2 regions of the Micromonospora sp. NPDC005710 genome follow, and region 2 is predicted to be linked to the other one. Evidence: riboswitches for the same ligand, from Rfam matches in the RefSeq annotation. Region 2 holds a riboswitch; the other holds the start of a gene.
What was found. Region 2 has a riboswitch for thiamine pyrophosphate ahead of ABZ406_RS25050 (ECF transporter S component). Riboswitches for the same ligand answer to the same signal wherever they lie in the genome.

Region 1 (4,017 bases), on a different contig from region 2:
TGAAGCGGGACAGCAGGTTGCGGGTGACCCCGTCGTTCGGAGCGTAGTACAGGTACACCCAGTTGTTCGTGGCGAAGTCCGGGTCGAGCCGGATGCCGATGAGGCCGTCCTCGTTACCGGTGAAGACGTCCAGGTCGACGGCGGTGACGGTGTTGCCGGTGTCCGGCTTCACGATCTGCACGCGCCCGTCGCGCTCGATGTAGAAGACCCGCCCGTCGGGGGCGATGTCCAACTCCATCGGGTTGCTGGTGTTGCTGTCCAGCGTGACCTTCTCGAAGTTGGAGGTCTTCGAGGCGCCACAGTCGGCGTTCTCGACACCGGCCGCGGTCCGGATGCCGCCGAGCAGGTGGGAGAGGAAGCCGGGCTCGGCGTACGACTCCCGGGTGTGCCCGAGGCCCGTGTACCAGGACCGACCACCGTCGTAGTCCTGGCACCAGGCGACCGGGTGGTCGGCGCCCATCGCGCCGGCGCCGGGGGTGTAGCTCTTCTCGTCCAGGCTGGCCAGCACGTGCACGTCCGGCCGGGGGTTGGTCTGGTAGTTGTACCACTCGTCGAACCGGGACCAGCGGTCCGGCAGTTCGGCGGTGGACGGGTGGGCGTGATCCTCCACCTTGACGGTGGCGGTCTGGTTCTGCGGGTGGTTGGCGAAGTACGCGCCGACCAGGTCGCCGTACCAGGCCCAGCTGTACTCGGTGTCCGACGCGGCGTGGATGCCGACGTAACCGCCGCCGGCCTTCACGTAGCGCTCGAACGCCGCCTGCTGGTCGGCGTTGAGCACGTCACCGGTGGTGGAGAGCCAGATCACCGCCTTGTACTTCGCCAGGTTGGCGTCGTTGAACGCGGCGCCGTCCTCGCTGTTGTCCACTGTGAATCCGTTGTCGACGCCGAGCTGCTGGATGGCGGCGATGCCGGTGGGGATGGAGTCGTGCCGGAAGCCGGCGGTCTTGGAGAAGATCAGGACGGAGAAGGGATCGGCCGCGGCCTTTGGCGCCTTCGGCGCCACCTGGCTGACCGGGGCTGCGGCTTTCGCATCCCGTGGGGGCACCTGGGCGGCCGCCTGCGCGGGCGCGCCGAACAGGGTGGTCGAGGCCATGGCCAGGGAGATCAGGGTTGCGGTGATGGGTACGCGGGCACGACGAGAACGGGACACGCCGCCTCCTGTGTCGTAGTGACAGGGCTCGCGGGAGTCGGCACGCCGAAGGCCGTCCCTGATGGAGTCGGTGGTCACACCGTGCCAAGGTGCCCCCGCCGACATTTTGTCGAATCGCTGAACAAATTAATTCGGGTGGTTCGATGTCGGGCAAGATGCGGGCGGGTAACGGTTCTGCAACGGCAGGCGACATTCCGAACAGGACCGCATGAAGTGCCCCATGGATCTTGATCGTTCTCGCCCGGTCCGGCCCGCCGACCGTCGTCGACCCCGCGCCTTGGCAGTCCGACGAATCTGTCGTACGGTGACACGCAAGTAACCCACGGGAGCCCGGTGTACCGGGCTGAGAGGGGGGCTGACAGCCCCCGACCGTCGAACCTGATCCGGATAATGCCGGCGCAGGGAGGAGCGTTGCCGTGCCGTCCCTGGGGCGATTGCATCTCGTCACCGACACCCGACCCGGTCGTGACCCACTCGCCGTGGTTCACGCCGCCCTCACCGTGGCCCACGCCGACCTGGTGGTGCAGGTTCGGGTAGAGGATTCCGCCACCGACCGTGAGGCGTACGACCTGACCCGGCGGGTGCTGGCGCTCTGCACGCCGTACGGCGTGACCTGCCTGGTCAACGACCGGTTGCACGTCGCGCTCGCGGCGGGGGCAGCCGGTGGGCACGTCGGCGCCGACGACCTGCCGGTCGACGCCGCCCGCCGGGTGCTCGGCCCCACCGGCGTGCTGGGCGCCACCGCCCGCGCCCCCGGCCCGGCACGCGAGGCCGTCGCTGCGGGAGCCAGCTACCTCGGCGTCGGCCCGTGCCACGCCACGAGCACCAAGTCCGGCCTACCGGACCCCATCGGCCCTGCCGGCGTACGCGCCGTCGTCGACGCCGTCGACGTCCCGGTCGTCGCGATCGGTGGCGTGACCGCCGCCCGGGTGCCGGCGCTACGAGCCGCCGGGGCGTACGGGGTGGCGGTGGTCGGTGCCGTCTCCTCCGCCGCCGACCCGGCACGGGCGACAGCCGAGCTGATCGAGGCCCTGACGTGCTGAGCGGCCGGTCCCCGTCACCGCCGTCGAGCGACCGGGCCCGGCCGGACGTGGCAGTGGTGGGGGCGGGACCCATCGGCCTCGCGATCGCCTGGCGCTGCGCCGCGCGAGGGCTGCTGGTGCAGGTGCACGATCAGGCACCCGGCTCCGGGGCGTCGGCGGTCGCCGCCGGCATGCTCTCCCCGGTCGCCGAGGCGTACTTCGGGGAGCGGGAGCTGACCGGGTTGCTGCTCGCGTCCGCCGCCCGCTGGCCGGCGTTCGCCGCCGAGCTGAGCGAGACGACCGGAGTCGAGATCGGCTACCGGACCGAGGGCACCCTGATGGTCGGGCTCACCGGCGACGACCTGGCCGAGGCGCGGCGGCTGTGGGCGTACCAGCAGGGGTTGGGTCTGCCCGTGACGCCGCTGCGCCCCAGCGAGCTGCGCGACAGCGAACCGGCGCTCGCCCCACGGGTGCGCGGCGGCGCGTTCGCACCCACCGACCACCAGGTCGACCCCCGATTGCTGGTGCCGGCGCTGCGTACTGCCGCGCAGCGGGCCGGCGCGGTGCTCGTGCCCCAGCCGGTGAGCCGTCTGTCCGACGTGGACGCCGGGGTCACCGTGGTCGCCGCCGGTTGCGGGTCCGCCGCGCTCACCGGCCTGCCCGTGCGGCCGGTGAAGGGCCAGATCCTCCGGCTCCGCGCGCCCGACGGCGTCGCGCCGGGCTTCCGGCACGTGATCCGGGGGTACGCCGACGGCGAGCACGTCTACCTGGTGCCCCGCACCGACGGCGAGGTGGTGCTCGGCGCGACAGTCGAGGAGCGCGCGGACACCACAGTCACCGCCGGTGCCGTGCACCGTCTGCTGCGCGCCGGGATCGACCTGCTGCCCGAGTTGGCGGAGTACGACCTGGTCGAGGCGATCGCCGGGTCACGCCCCGGCACGCCGGACAACGCGCCGATCCTCGGGCCGCTGCCCGACCGGCCGGGCGTCCTGGCCGCCACCGGACACCACCGGCACGGCATCGTGCTCACCCCGATCACCGCCGACCTGATCGCCGATCTGGTGCTCGGCGGCGTACCCGATCCGCTGCTCGCGCCCTTTCGCGCCGACCGCTTCGACGGTGCCGGGCGGGCTGAACCGACAACGGAGGGCAAGCTGTGGAGTTGACTGTGAACGGGGCCGGGCGCAGCGTCGCCGCCGGCGCGTCAGTGGCGGACCTGGTCCACGACCTGGTGCCGCACCCCCGAGGGGTGGCGGTAGCGGTCAACGGCGAAGTGGTGCCCCGAACCGGCTGGCCGGCCCGGGCACTGCACGACGGCGACCGGGTCGAGGTGCTCACCGCGGCCCAGGGCGGGTGAGCGGCGTGCCGTTCGAGCTGGGTGGGCAGACCTTCACGTCACGACTGATCCTCGGCACCGGCGGTGCCGCGAACCTGCACGTGCTGGAGCAGGCGATCCGGGCGTCCGGAACCGAGCTGGTCACACTGGCGCTGCGCCGCGTGGGTACGGCAGCCGGCTCGGCCGGTGGCCTGCTGGAGCTGCTGGACCGGTGCGGGGTACGCCTGCTGCCGAACACCGCCGGCTGCCACACCGCCACCGAGGCGGTGACTGTGGCCCGGCTGGCCCGGGACGCGTTCGACACCGACTGGGTCAAACTGGAGGTGATCGGCGACGAGCGGACCCTCCTGCCCGACGGGGTGGAGTTGCTCCGCGCCGCCGAGGAGTTGGTCGCCGAAGGCTTCACAGTGCTGCCGTACACGAGCGACGACCCGGTCCTCGCCCGTCGCCTCGCCGACGTGGGCTGCGCCGCGGTGATGCCGGCCGGCTCGCCGATCGGTTCGGGGCTC
Region 2 (4,017 bases):
CCAGCACGCGCAGCTGGGCGGCGATCGAGCGACGGCTGCCCGGCCCGGTGGCGTCAGTCGTCACGACGGGTCTCCCCCGCTGACCCGCACGCTCAGGCCGTCCCGCCGGTTCGGGCCGTTCCGCCGGCCCGGGCCAGGATCGCCTCGGCGAGCAGGGCCGGGGCCGCGTCCGGGATCCAGTGACTCACTCCGGACAACTGCACGAAGCGGTAGTCGCCGGTGACGTGCTGCGCGCACGCCTCGGCGGCGGTCCGGCCGATGGCGACGTCCTTGTCACTCCAGACGTACGTGGTGGGCACCGCGATCGGGCCGACACCGGCCAGGTCGGCGCGGGACATCGCCCGGTACCAGTTCAGGGCGGCGGTGAGCGCGCCCGGCTCACGCATCGGGTCGGCGTACCGGTCCACCCGGGAGGTGTCGCCCACTCCGCCGAGCAGCTTGCGCAGCGCGGTGGCATGCCACGCCAGGAGCACCTTCTCCGCCTTGTCCGGCTTGCGGAACAGCGCGATGTACGACGAGCGGGCCTTCTGTTGGCCGTCGGTGGCCAGGGCGTGCGCCATGGCCGCCGGGTGCGGTACGGACACCGCTGTCAACGTGTGGACCCGCTCGGGATGCCGGGCGGCGACCGCCCACGCCACTATCGCGCCCCAGTCGTGCCCGACCAGGTGGACCGCGGTCAGCCCGAGCGCGTCGAGCACCGCCACCACGTCGGCGACGAGTTCGGGGATGCGGTAGTCGGCCACCCCGGTGGGCCGGGCACCCGGTGAGTAACCGCGCTGGTCCAGCGCGTACGTGCGCAGCCCGCCCGCGTGCAGCGCCGGCACCACGTCGTCCCACTCGCCGCTGTGCTGGGGGAAACCGTGCAGCAGCAGGACGGGTACGCCGTCCGTCGGACCGCCGACGGTCACCTCGAACGTGAAGCCTCGCGCGTCAACCCGCATGATCGGAAGCGTACCCAGAAGCGGGGGGCCACTCGCTGTCGCAGGTCAGGCCGGTGCCCTGCTGGGCTCACTCCCCCCGTCGGTGTTAGCGTCAGCGAGACAACTTCATATCCGACAGGGGAGCGCACAGCGCTGAGAGTGCGGGCAACGCCCGCAGACCCTCGAACCTGATCTGGGTAATGCCAGCGCAGGGAGTTCGGTCGACCTCCAGCCGCGCCGCAGTCCGGTGCCACCAGACGCGGCGTGCGTCTTCTCCTGGTTCGCACTCACGAACTGGGAGCAACACATGAAATTCACCACCGACACCCACCGTTGGCGGACCGTCGACATCCTGGTCGCCTCGGTGATCGCGGTTGCCTTCGGTGTCATCTTCTGGGCCTGGGGCCTGGTCTGGAGTGCCACCGAGGGCGCGTTCGCCTTCTTCCCGCCGGCGCAGACGCTGCTCTACGGCGTCTGGCTGATGCCTGCGGTGATCGGCGGGCTGGTCATCCGCAAACCCGGTGCCGCGCTCTACTGCGAGACAGTGGCCGCCGTTCTGTCCGCGCTGCTGGGCAGCCAGTGGGCCGGCACGGTGATCCCGCAGGGCATCGTGCAGGGCATCGGCGCGGAGCTGGCGTTCGCCGCCTTCCGGTACCGGTCGTTCCGGCTGCCGACTGCGGTGTTCGCCGGCGCGCTGACCGGCCTCAGCGCCGCGCTGTTCGACTTCTTCGTCTGGAACGTCGACTACGCGCTGGGTGACTATCGCATCCCGTACGCGCTGCTCACCATCGTCAGCGCCACAGTGATCGCCGGCCTGGGCGGCTGGCTGCTGACGAAGGCCCTGGCCAACACCGGCGTCCTGGACCGGTTCCCCGCAGGCCGAAACCGAGCCCTGGTCTGACCCCACCTGATCGCGTTGATCAAGAGGTTTGCGTCAACGGACGGCGATTCCCTGACGCAAACCTCTTGATCAACGGACGTGAGCGCGAACCGGAAGGGGGTTCGGTGGGCGGGGTACTGCTGCGGGGGTTCGGGTGGCGGCACGCCGGGCGGCGCGCCTGGGCGGTGCGCGGGGTCGACCTGCGGGTTGAGGCTGGGGAGCGGGTTCTGCTTCTCGGGCCCTCCGGGGCCGGCAAGAGCACACTGCTCAGCGCCCTCGCCGGGCTGCTTCCCGAAGACTCCGGCGAGCAGGAGGGCACCGTCGAGATCGACGGGCTCGACCCGCGCAAGGGGCGGGAACGGGTCGGCATCGTCTTCCAGGACCCGGAAACCCAACTGGTGATGGCCCGCTGCGGCGACGACGTCGCGTTCGGGCTGGAGAACCGGGGCGTACCCGCCGACGAGATCTGGCCCCGGGTGGACGAGGCGCTGCACCGGGTCGGCTTCCCGTACCCCCGCGACCGCCACACCGCGGCGCTCTCCGGCGGCGAACAGCAACGCCTCGCCCTGGCCGGCGCGCTGGCCCTGCGCCCCGCCCTGCTGCTGCTCGACGAGCCGACCGCGAACCTCGACCCGGCCGGAGCCGACCTGGTCCGGCACGCGGTGACCGGCGCGCTGGACGCCGACACCACACTGATCCTGGTCGAGCACCGGGTCACCGAGGCGCTGCCACTCGTCGACCGGGTGGTCGTCCTGGAACCGGGCGGCGGCGTCCGCGCCGACGGCACACCCGAGGCGGTCTTCGCCGCCCACGGCGCCGCCCTGGCCGCCGAGGGGGTCTGGGTGCCCGGTCACCCCATTGCACCCCGGGCCGCCACCGCCGGCCCCGGGGAGTTGTTGCTCACCGCCGACCGGCTCGGCCTGGCGCCCCGGCTGGGCTCCACCGACCTCGAGGTACGCGCCGGGGAAGCACTCGCCGTACGCGGACCGAACGGCGCCGGCAAGTCCACCCTGGCGTTGCTGCTCGGCGGTCTGCTCCGGCCGGGCAGCGGACGGGTCACCGCGTCCGCCGAGTTGGCCGGCCCCGACCACCGCACTCCCCCACACCGCTGGCGGGCCCCCGCACTGGCCCGGCGGATCGGGTCGGTCTTCCAGGATCCGGAACACCAGTTCGTCACCAGCACCGTCTTCGACGAGCTGGCGCTCGGCCCACGCCGTACCGGTCAACCCGAGGCGGTCGTCACGGAAACAGTGGCCGGGCTGCTGGAACGACTGCGACTGGCCCGACTCGCCGCAGCCAACCCGTACACCCTCTCCGGTGGTGAGGCACGGCGGCTGAGCGTGGCGACCGCCCTGGCCACCGCGCCCCGCCTTCTGATCTGCGACGAACCCACCTTCGGCCAGGACCGGCGGACCTGGCGGGAGCTGGTCGACCTCTTCGCCGACCTGCGCGACGCCGGGCACGGCGTGGTCACCGTCACCCACGACGCGGACTTCGTGGCCGCGCTCGCCAACCGCACCGTCACCCTGCAACGCTCTCCGGACGACCACCGATGATCAGCATCGAGCCGGTCGCCGCCCCGGACGCGCCGTTGGCCCGCCGCAACCCGGTGGCGAAGGTCGCCGCCGCACTCGTCTTCTCGTTCACCCTCCTGGCGACCCTGGACCCGGTCGCCCCGGCGATCGCCATCGCCCTCGAACTGGCCGTCCTGCCACTGTTCGGAATCCGCTACCGGGTGCTGGCCCGACGAGCCTGGCCACTGCTGCTCAGCGCCGCCGGCATCCTCGTCACCCTGGTGCTGTTCGCGGCCGACCGGTCCGGTCGGGTCCTGCTGGACGCCGGGCCGGTGCTGGTGAGCACCGGCGTGCTCGTCACCGCCCTCGGCCTGGTACTCCGGGTGTTCGCGGTGGCGCTGCCCGGTGTGATCGTCTTCGCGACCACCGACCCCACCGACCTGGCCGACGCGCTGATCCAGAACGCGAAGGCGCCGGCCCGGTTCGCCATCGGGGCGCTCGCCGCGTTCCGGCTGGTACCACTGCTCGGTCAGGAGTGGCAGATGATCAGCATGGCTCGCCGCGCCCGGGGCGTCGACGCGGGCCGCAACCCGGTGGCGAAACTGCGGCTCTTCGCCTCCACCGCGTTCGCGCTGCTGGTGGGGGCGATCCGTCGAGGCACCCGACTGGCGGTGGCGATGGACGCCCGAGGCTTCGACGCCGG

Region 1: it holds a riboswitch for thiamine pyrophosphate, as region 2 does, so the genes downstream of both, thiE (thiamine phosphate synthase) here and ABZ406_RS25050 (ECF transporter S component) in region 2, are expected to answer to the same signal.

What each region holds. Positions count from the first base shown of each region.
Region 1 is NZ_JBEXYP010000015.1:74,009-78,025, forward strand. It holds gene ABZ406_RS20875 (ThuA domain-containing protein) at 1-1,150, opposite strand, end outside; TPP riboswitch at 1,463-1,572, shown strand; gene thiE (thiamine phosphate synthase) at 1,567-2,193, shown strand; gene thiO (glycine oxidase ThiO) at 2,190-3,338, shown strand; gene thiS (sulfur carrier protein ThiS) at 3,329-3,529, shown strand; gene ABZ406_RS20895 (thiazole synthase) at 3,526-4,017, shown strand, end outside.
Region 2 is NZ_JBEXYP010000022.1:14,389-18,405, forward strand. It holds gene ABZ406_RS25040 (AAC(3) family N-acetyltransferase) at 1-64, opposite strand, end outside; gene ABZ406_RS25045 (alpha/beta fold hydrolase) at 93-941, opposite strand; TPP riboswitch at 1,048-1,153, shown strand; gene ABZ406_RS25050 (ECF transporter S component) at 1,228-1,821, shown strand; gene ABZ406_RS25055 (ABC transporter ATP-binding protein) at 1,926-3,356, shown strand; gene ABZ406_RS25060 (energy-coupling factor transporter transmembrane component T) at 3,353-4,017, shown strand, end outside.